Regions from separate parts of the Mesorhizobium sp. M0029 genome, predicted to be linked through region 1. Evidence: predicted binding sites of a transcription regulator. Region 1 holds the regulator's gene; each other region holds the start of a gene.
The links. The regulator LexA, encoded in region 1, represses DNA repair genes until DNA is damaged. The targets are predictions, from matches to a motif close to TGTTCNNNNTGTGTTCNG.
Positions count from the first base shown of each region.

Region 1 (2,265 bases):
AAGACGGAAGCGGCCTATCGCCTGCTCAGGCGCGATATTCTTGCGACCCGGCTGGCGCCTGCCGCGCCGTTGAAGCTGAGCACGCTGCGCAACACCTACGGCATCGGCTGGACGCCGTTGCGCGAGGCGCTGTCGCGGCTGGAGGCGGAACGGCTTGTGACCGCCATCAGCAACCGCGGGTTTGCGGTCGCTCCCGTCTCTCGGGCGGAGCTCGAGGATTTGGCGCGTGCGCGGCTGGTGGTCGAACTGCCCCTGCTGGTGGAATCGATCGAGGAGGGCGACCGTGAGTGGGAAGACGCGGTCGTTGCCGCCCACTATCGTCTCTCACGGTGCGGGTCTGTTCTCGACGATCCATCGGATGATGCGGTCGACGCGTGGTACGAAAAACACGATGCCTTCCATGCGGCGCTGCTCAGTGCCGCGACATCCAGCTGGCTGCTGCGCTTCAATGCGACGATTTCCGACCAATTGCATCGCCATCACCGCTTTCTGGGTCTGGCCCCGACGCTGCGCGCCGCCGCCGGCCGCACGGATGGCCACCGGAAGGCCGTGGCGGCCCTGCGCGACGCCGTGGCGATCGAACACCATACCGCCCTGATGGAAGCGGCCCTCGATCGCGACGTCGAACGTGCGAAAACTCTGATGACCGCTCACATCGGCTACACGCTGCAGGTCTATGCCCAGAGTGAACCCGGCGCGGATGCTGCGCAGCCCCGTCCGAAAAGGAAGCGGCGATCGTAGCCGACGACGCAGGGCACTTTGTCTTCGTTTCACCCCGTTGCCGGCCAACGACTACGAGCGCCGCTCGCGGTGCCGAACGTCACGCTGAACAAAACGTCAACACATTCATTAAACTTTAAAAGGTTGCGGAACACAACTGGAACAGATAGTGTTTGTTCTGGGTTTGTTTTTTCTGATTCTGGTTTCAGAACCCCTGGGGGCCGCGATGCTGACGCGCAAACAACATGAGCTTCTGATGTTCATCCATGAACGCCTGAAGGAGAGCGGAATCCCGCCGTCCTTCGATGAGATGAAGGAAGCGCTTGACCTCGCCTCCAAGTCCGGCATCCACCGCCTGATCACGGCGCTTGAGGAGCGCGGTTTCATTCGCCGGCTGCCGAACCGGGCGCGCGCGCTGGAAGTGCTGCGGCTGCCCGACTCGATCGCACCAGGCCTCAATGCGGCGAGGAAGTTTTCGCCGAGCGTCATTCAGGGCAGTCTTGGTCAAACCGGCCAAGGGCAAGGCGGCCAAGGACAAGGCGCGATGGGCCAAGGCGGTATCGGCCGCCAGATCAAGCCGGGCTCGCCGTCGCGTTCGATGTCGGCCGGCAATGACGACGCCGTTTCGGCGGTGTCGATCCCGGTGATGGGACGCATTGCTGCCGGTGTGCCGATCGACGCCATCCAGCATCAGACCCATTCGATCTCGGTGCCGCCCGACATGATCATGGGCGGTGAACACTACGCGCTCGAGGTCAAGGGCGATTCGATGATCGAGGCCGGCATTTTCGATGGCGACACGGTCATCATCCGCAATGCCGACACAGCCAGCCCCGGCGAGATCGTGGTGGCGTTGGTCGACGATGAGGAAGCGACCCTGAAACGCTTCCGCCGCAAGGGCGCCTCGATCGCCCTGGAAGCCGCCAACCCGGCCTACGAGACCCGCATTTTTGGACCGGACAGGGTGAAGGTGCAGGGCAAGCTTGTCGGATTGATCCGGCGCTACTGAGCCGGCTTGGGTTTGTACTTTTCACGCTGGTTGTAAGGCGGCAGGCCGCGCGCTTCGCGGGAGAAGCGGCGTTGCTCGTGCCAGGGGCGATACGGCTTGTCGACGGCGAAGCGGATGGTTGGCGCTGCAGCTGCCGATTGCGGATCGAAGAAGACGGCGGCGCTGCCGTCGCGGGCCAGCTGTTTCTTCGTCACGACCAGCACCAGCGGGTCGCGGCACGGATTGTAGGCGGTGGCGTCATCGATGACGATCAGGCTCGCGAAGGCACAGGCCGGCCGCGCCGTCTTGCGGTCTTTCGCAAGCGCTACAATGGCTCCGGAAGGGTGCCGGGCGATACAGAGATCGCCGGTGCAATAGAAGGGCGAGCCGGGCGGCAGATCGAGCGGATCGAGATCGAACCGCGTATCTGTTGCCTCGAAAATCTCAGGTGGGATAATGGTTTCGGCCCGCAGCGCCCGTTTCCAATTGTCCGTGGTGAATTCGTTGGAGCGTTCGCGGTTGAGGGCGAGTTCGCCGCCACCGATCGGCATGGCCAC
Region 1 is NZ_JAMYVF010000002.1:65,014-67,278, forward strand. It holds gene NKJ76_RS03440 (GntR family transcriptional regulator) at 1-741, shown strand, start outside; gene lexA (transcriptional repressor LexA) at 947-1,729, shown strand; gene NKJ76_RS03450 (ComEC/Rec2 family competence protein) at 1,723-2,265, opposite strand, start outside.

Region 2 (2,265 bases), on a different contig from region 1:
GGAATCCGCCACCCGCACCCCGGCTTCGGCCTTGGCGGGTCCGCCACCGCGCACTTCGGCTTCGTTTTCTCCAAACTCCAGCGCTTCGATCTTTTGGCCGCGCTTGGTCACCTTCGACGTCGACACCAGTATCTCGTCGATATCCTTGGCCGACTGGCCAAAATGCGTCTGCAACCGGCGCACGCGTTCGTCGACGCGCGCGACGTCTTCCATCAGCCGGATCACCTCGCCCTGGATCAGATGCGCCTGTTCGCGCATGCGGGCGTCCTTGAGGATGGCCTGGATGACCTGGATCGACAGCATCAAAAGCGACGGTGAGACGATGATGACACGCGCCCGGTGCGCCTTCTGGACCACGGCGTCGAAATTCTCGTGGATTTCGGCGAACACCGATTCCGACGGCACGAACATGAAGGCGGTGTCCTGCGTCTCGCCCTGGATCAGGTATTTTTCCGAGATATCGCGGACGTGAATTTCGATGTCGCGGCGGAAAGCCTGGGCCGCGATCTTCTGTTGTTCGGCGCCATCGGCGGCGCGGATGGCGTTCCAGGCTTCCAGCGGAAACTTGGCGTCGATGGCAAGCTGCGGCGCACCGTTCGGCATCCTGACCAGGCAGTCGGGACGGCTGCCGTTTGACAGCGTTGCCTGGAACTCGTAGGCGCCGATCGGAAGGCCGTCGGCGACGATCGCCTCCATGCGCGACTGGCCGAAGGCGCCGCGCGTCTGCTTGTTGGACAGGATCGCCTGCAATTGCACGACCTGGCCGGCCAGCGACTGGATGTTGCCTTGCGCGGTGTCGATGACCGCCAGCCGTTCCTGCAGTTTGGCGAGGCTCTCATGCGTCGATTTGGTCTGTTCGGTCATGGTTTGACCGAGCCTGCCGGTCATGGCGTCGAGGCGCTGGCCGATCGACTGGTTGAGTTCGGCCTGCCTTGCGCCGAACACGTCGGCGATGGCGCCCATGCGGCCCTGCATCTCGGCCTGGCTTTGCAAAATGCCGGCCATCCGCGCCTCGGCGTCGCGGGCGTGGTCGGCGGCTTCCGCCGCGGCGATGGTGCGCGCCTTGGCCGATCGCCACAGCGCCACGACAAGCGCCAGGAACAGGCCGAGAAACACCAGCGCGCCGAGGGCCAGTGCATGGCCGAGCGTGATCGTCGTGGCGCCAAGCCGGGCAACGGGTTCGGAAAGGATGGTGCTCAGGTCGTTCATCCCGCCAGCATAGCCGATTCGCAGACCTGGCACAGATCAAAACGTGAACGAGACCGATTCGCACCGGTTGACGCTTCTCCTGCGACGTTTTAGGTGAGGCGCCATGTCGATCAAGCCGCTCATCATCCTTCCCGATCCTATCCTGCGCCAGGTTTCCAAACCGGTCGAACGCGTCGACGCGCCTTTGCGCAAACTGGCCGACGACATGCTGGCGACGATGTATGATGCGCCGGGCATCGGCTTGGCCGCAATCCAGATCGGCGAGCCGCTGCGCATGCTGGTCATCGACCTCGCCAAGGAAGACGAGCCGCCGGCGCCGCATGTCTTCATCAATCCCGAAATCCTCGAAAGCGCCGACGCTCGCTCGGTCTACGAGGAAGGCTGCCTGTCGATCCCGGACTATTACGCCGAGGTCGAGCGTCCCGCCTCGGTGCGCGTGAAATATCTCGACCGCGACGGCAAGCTGCAGGAGATCGAGGCCGAAGGCCTGATGGCGACCTGCCTGCAGCACGAGATCGACCATCTCAACGGTGTGCTGTTCATCGACCACATCTCGAAGCTGAAGCGCGACATGGTGGTCAAGAAGTTCAAGAAGCTCGCCAAGGACAAGGCGCCGGGCAAGCTGGTGGGATAGGGAAGATGCCGCTTCGCGTCATCTTCATGGGCACGCCGGAGTTTTCGGTGCCGGTGCTGCGCGCGATTGCCGAGGCCGGGCACGAGATAGCAGCCGTCTACACCCAGCCGCCGCGCGCCGCGGGCCGCCGCGGGCTGGAGCTGACACCGTCGCCGGTGCAGCGCGAGGCTGAGCGGCTGGGCATCGAAGTGCGCACGCCGCTGTCGCTGAAGGGCGAGGCCGAGCAAGCTGCTTTCCAGGCGTTGCGTGCCGATGTCGCGGTCGTCGTCGCGTATGGTTTGCTGTTGCCGAAGGCTATTCTGGAGGCTCCGCGCCTCGGCTGCCTCAACGGCCACGCCTCGCTTTTGCCGCGTTGGCGTGGTGCAGCTCCCATCCAGCGCGCCATTATGGCCGGCGACGTCGAGACCGGCATGATGGTGATG
Region 2 is NZ_JAMYVF010000005.1:207,043-209,307, reverse strand. It holds gene NKJ76_RS11420 (DNA recombination protein RmuC) at 1-1,209, opposite strand, end outside; gene def (peptide deformylase) at 1,313-1,843, shown strand; gene fmt (methionyl-tRNA formyltransferase) at 1,849-2,265, shown strand, end outside.
Region 2: NKJ76_RS11420 (DNA recombination protein RmuC) is a predicted target of LexA. The motif match lies at 1,242-1,259, and genes of this name have one in related genera.

Region 3 (2,265 bases), on a different contig from region 1:
CAGATGCGTGCAGCCGGTGACGTCGAGATAAAGGCCATCAGTACCGTCGAGCGCCACCAGCGGCGTATAGCGATCGCACCAGTCGGCGAGGCCTTCGAGCAGCCGGCGATCGGCGTCCGGATCGGCCTCGACAATGTCGATCGAGGGATGCATGGCGCGCGCATCGGCAATGCCCATGCCAGGCTTCAGATGCAGCGCCTCAGCCCGCTCGTCGAGGGCCGATATGCGCTGGGCGTTGCGGTCGCGATGGCTGATCACGAGCGGTGGGTGAGATGGCGGCAGATGATCCGAAGGCCGGGAACGCCACGACCGTCCCAGGCGCTGGCGCAGGATCCGTTCTGCCGCCAGATGCGGGAACCACAGCGACAGAATTCTCTGCCCGTTTTTCGCGGGGCTTTCTTTCTTCGAATGCATGTTCATCGGGGTTCCACTCCAGTGTGAATTGTCCAGGCAGAGCGGTGCGGCTCTTGCCGATGCTGACGGTGAAGGCAGGGTGGCCGATCGAGCCGGCAAGCGGCCCGGCGATCGTCCGGCGCGATCTCGCTGGTGCAGCCGACACGATGAGGCGCACCGGGGCGGCGGTCGGCTCGGCTTCGCCGGCCTGGCGCAGCAGGAACACCGGCCGGCCGGCGTTTTGGGCGCGCGCGTGCAGCCGGCGCGTCGCGGTGAGGTCGAGCCGCTGCGGGCTGCCACGGATCTCGAGGATGATTGCGGCGAGCGCCGTCATCTTCGCGGCCTCCTCGGCTACCCACAGCGCATCGGTGAGTTTCGGCGCCTCGGAAAACAGCAATTGCTCCGGTGCGATACCGAACATGCCCTGCAATCCCCTGGCATAGGGAAAGCCGGCCTCGCGAAAAATCTCCGATGTGCCGATCCACAGCACGGGCAAGGGCTGGCCCTTGAGGATCAGGCTGACCAGCGACAGCACAAAGCCGGCGACGGCCCCGGCATTGCGGGTCTCAAGGCCATGGATTTCGCTCAAGGCGGCTTTCGGCAGGCCGCCGCTGAGGGCCGCATCGAGGCGTTCGACGCCGGTGGGCAGGAAAGCATCCGGCGAAGCCACGGCAAGCCCGCGCCGGATGATGGTGACATCGGAATCGGGTTCAGGCGCGGCGTGGAGACAGCCCTCAGCACGCGCACGAGGCCGCTCGCTGGCCGGCGCAGCCAGGCGCTCGGGCAGCGTTCCCTCGATCTTCGCGATCTGGCGGCGCAGGGCAAAAACAGTCTCCCGCGCCACGGCTGATGTCGCCATGACGGTCAATTTCTCTCACAATTGTTCCTGTTATGTTCCTATAGATTCCAGAGGGTGCCGGAAGAGTCAAGCGGAGTCAGAAGGAATTTATTCCTTGATCAAAGGTGGCGAGGCCAACCTTGGACTTTGGTCGCAGCCATTCGGCGCAAAGAAACAGTCATTGGCCAGGTACCCGTCCATTTGCCGAGTCCGGAGGGAAAGCCTATATGCCGGGACAAAGGACAAAGCATGGCCCGCATCTACAAGACCCGCACCTGGCACGACGAACTCTCGCCTTCGATCGAGGAAATGGAGTTTCTGGCGCTGGAGGCGTACGCGCATCTGCCGGACGATTTTCGCAAGCTGACCGGCGAGATCGTCATCATGATCGCCGAATTCCCGACCGACGAGATCATGGACGATCTGTCGCTGGAGACGCCGTTCGACCTGCTTGGCCTGTTCGAGGGCCGCGGCATCGCCGAGCGCTGGAACCCGCAGACCGGCGAGGGCCCGAACCGCATCACCCTCTACCGCCGCGCCATCCTCGACTATTGGGCCGAGAACGAAGAGACGCTGGGCGACATCGTCACCCATGTGCTGATCCACGAGATCGGTCACCATTTCGGCCTGTCGGACGACGATATGGAAAAGCTTGAAGAGGCGGCGGAATAGCCCCACCTTTGTCATCCCAGGGCGAAGCAGGAGCGAAGCTCTGTCGCGAAGACCCTGGGATCCATGCCTAGGGTCTGCGTCGCGTCGCTTCGCTCCTTGCTTCGCCCTAGGATGACGAAGACGCGGAGGTTGACGCCTTCCCTACCAGTCGCTGAGCTTCGTATCCGGCCCGTATTCCTGGCCGTCGATATCCTTCACCACCGACTGGCCGCAGCGCATCGATTTGGTCTTCTTGTCGTAGGCGTAGGTCGGCGAGCCGTACAGGTGCCAGCCCTTGTTCAGCGCCGCTGTCACCTTGTGGCAGAAGGTCGAATCGTCGGGGGCGGACAAAAAGCGGTAAAGTCTCATGGGTCAGATCCTGT
Region 3 is NZ_JAMYVF010000020.1:1,140-3,404, reverse strand. It holds gene NKJ76_RS26185 (DUF6504 family protein) at 1-258, opposite strand, end outside; gene NKJ76_RS26180 (ImuA family protein) at 200-1,252, opposite strand; gene NKJ76_RS26175 (metallopeptidase family protein) at 1,481-1,903, shown strand; gene NKJ76_RS26170 (DUF1737 domain-containing protein) at 2,045-2,251, opposite strand.
Region 3: NKJ76_RS26180 (ImuA family protein) is a predicted target of LexA. The motif match lies at 1,275-1,292, and genes of this name have one in related genera.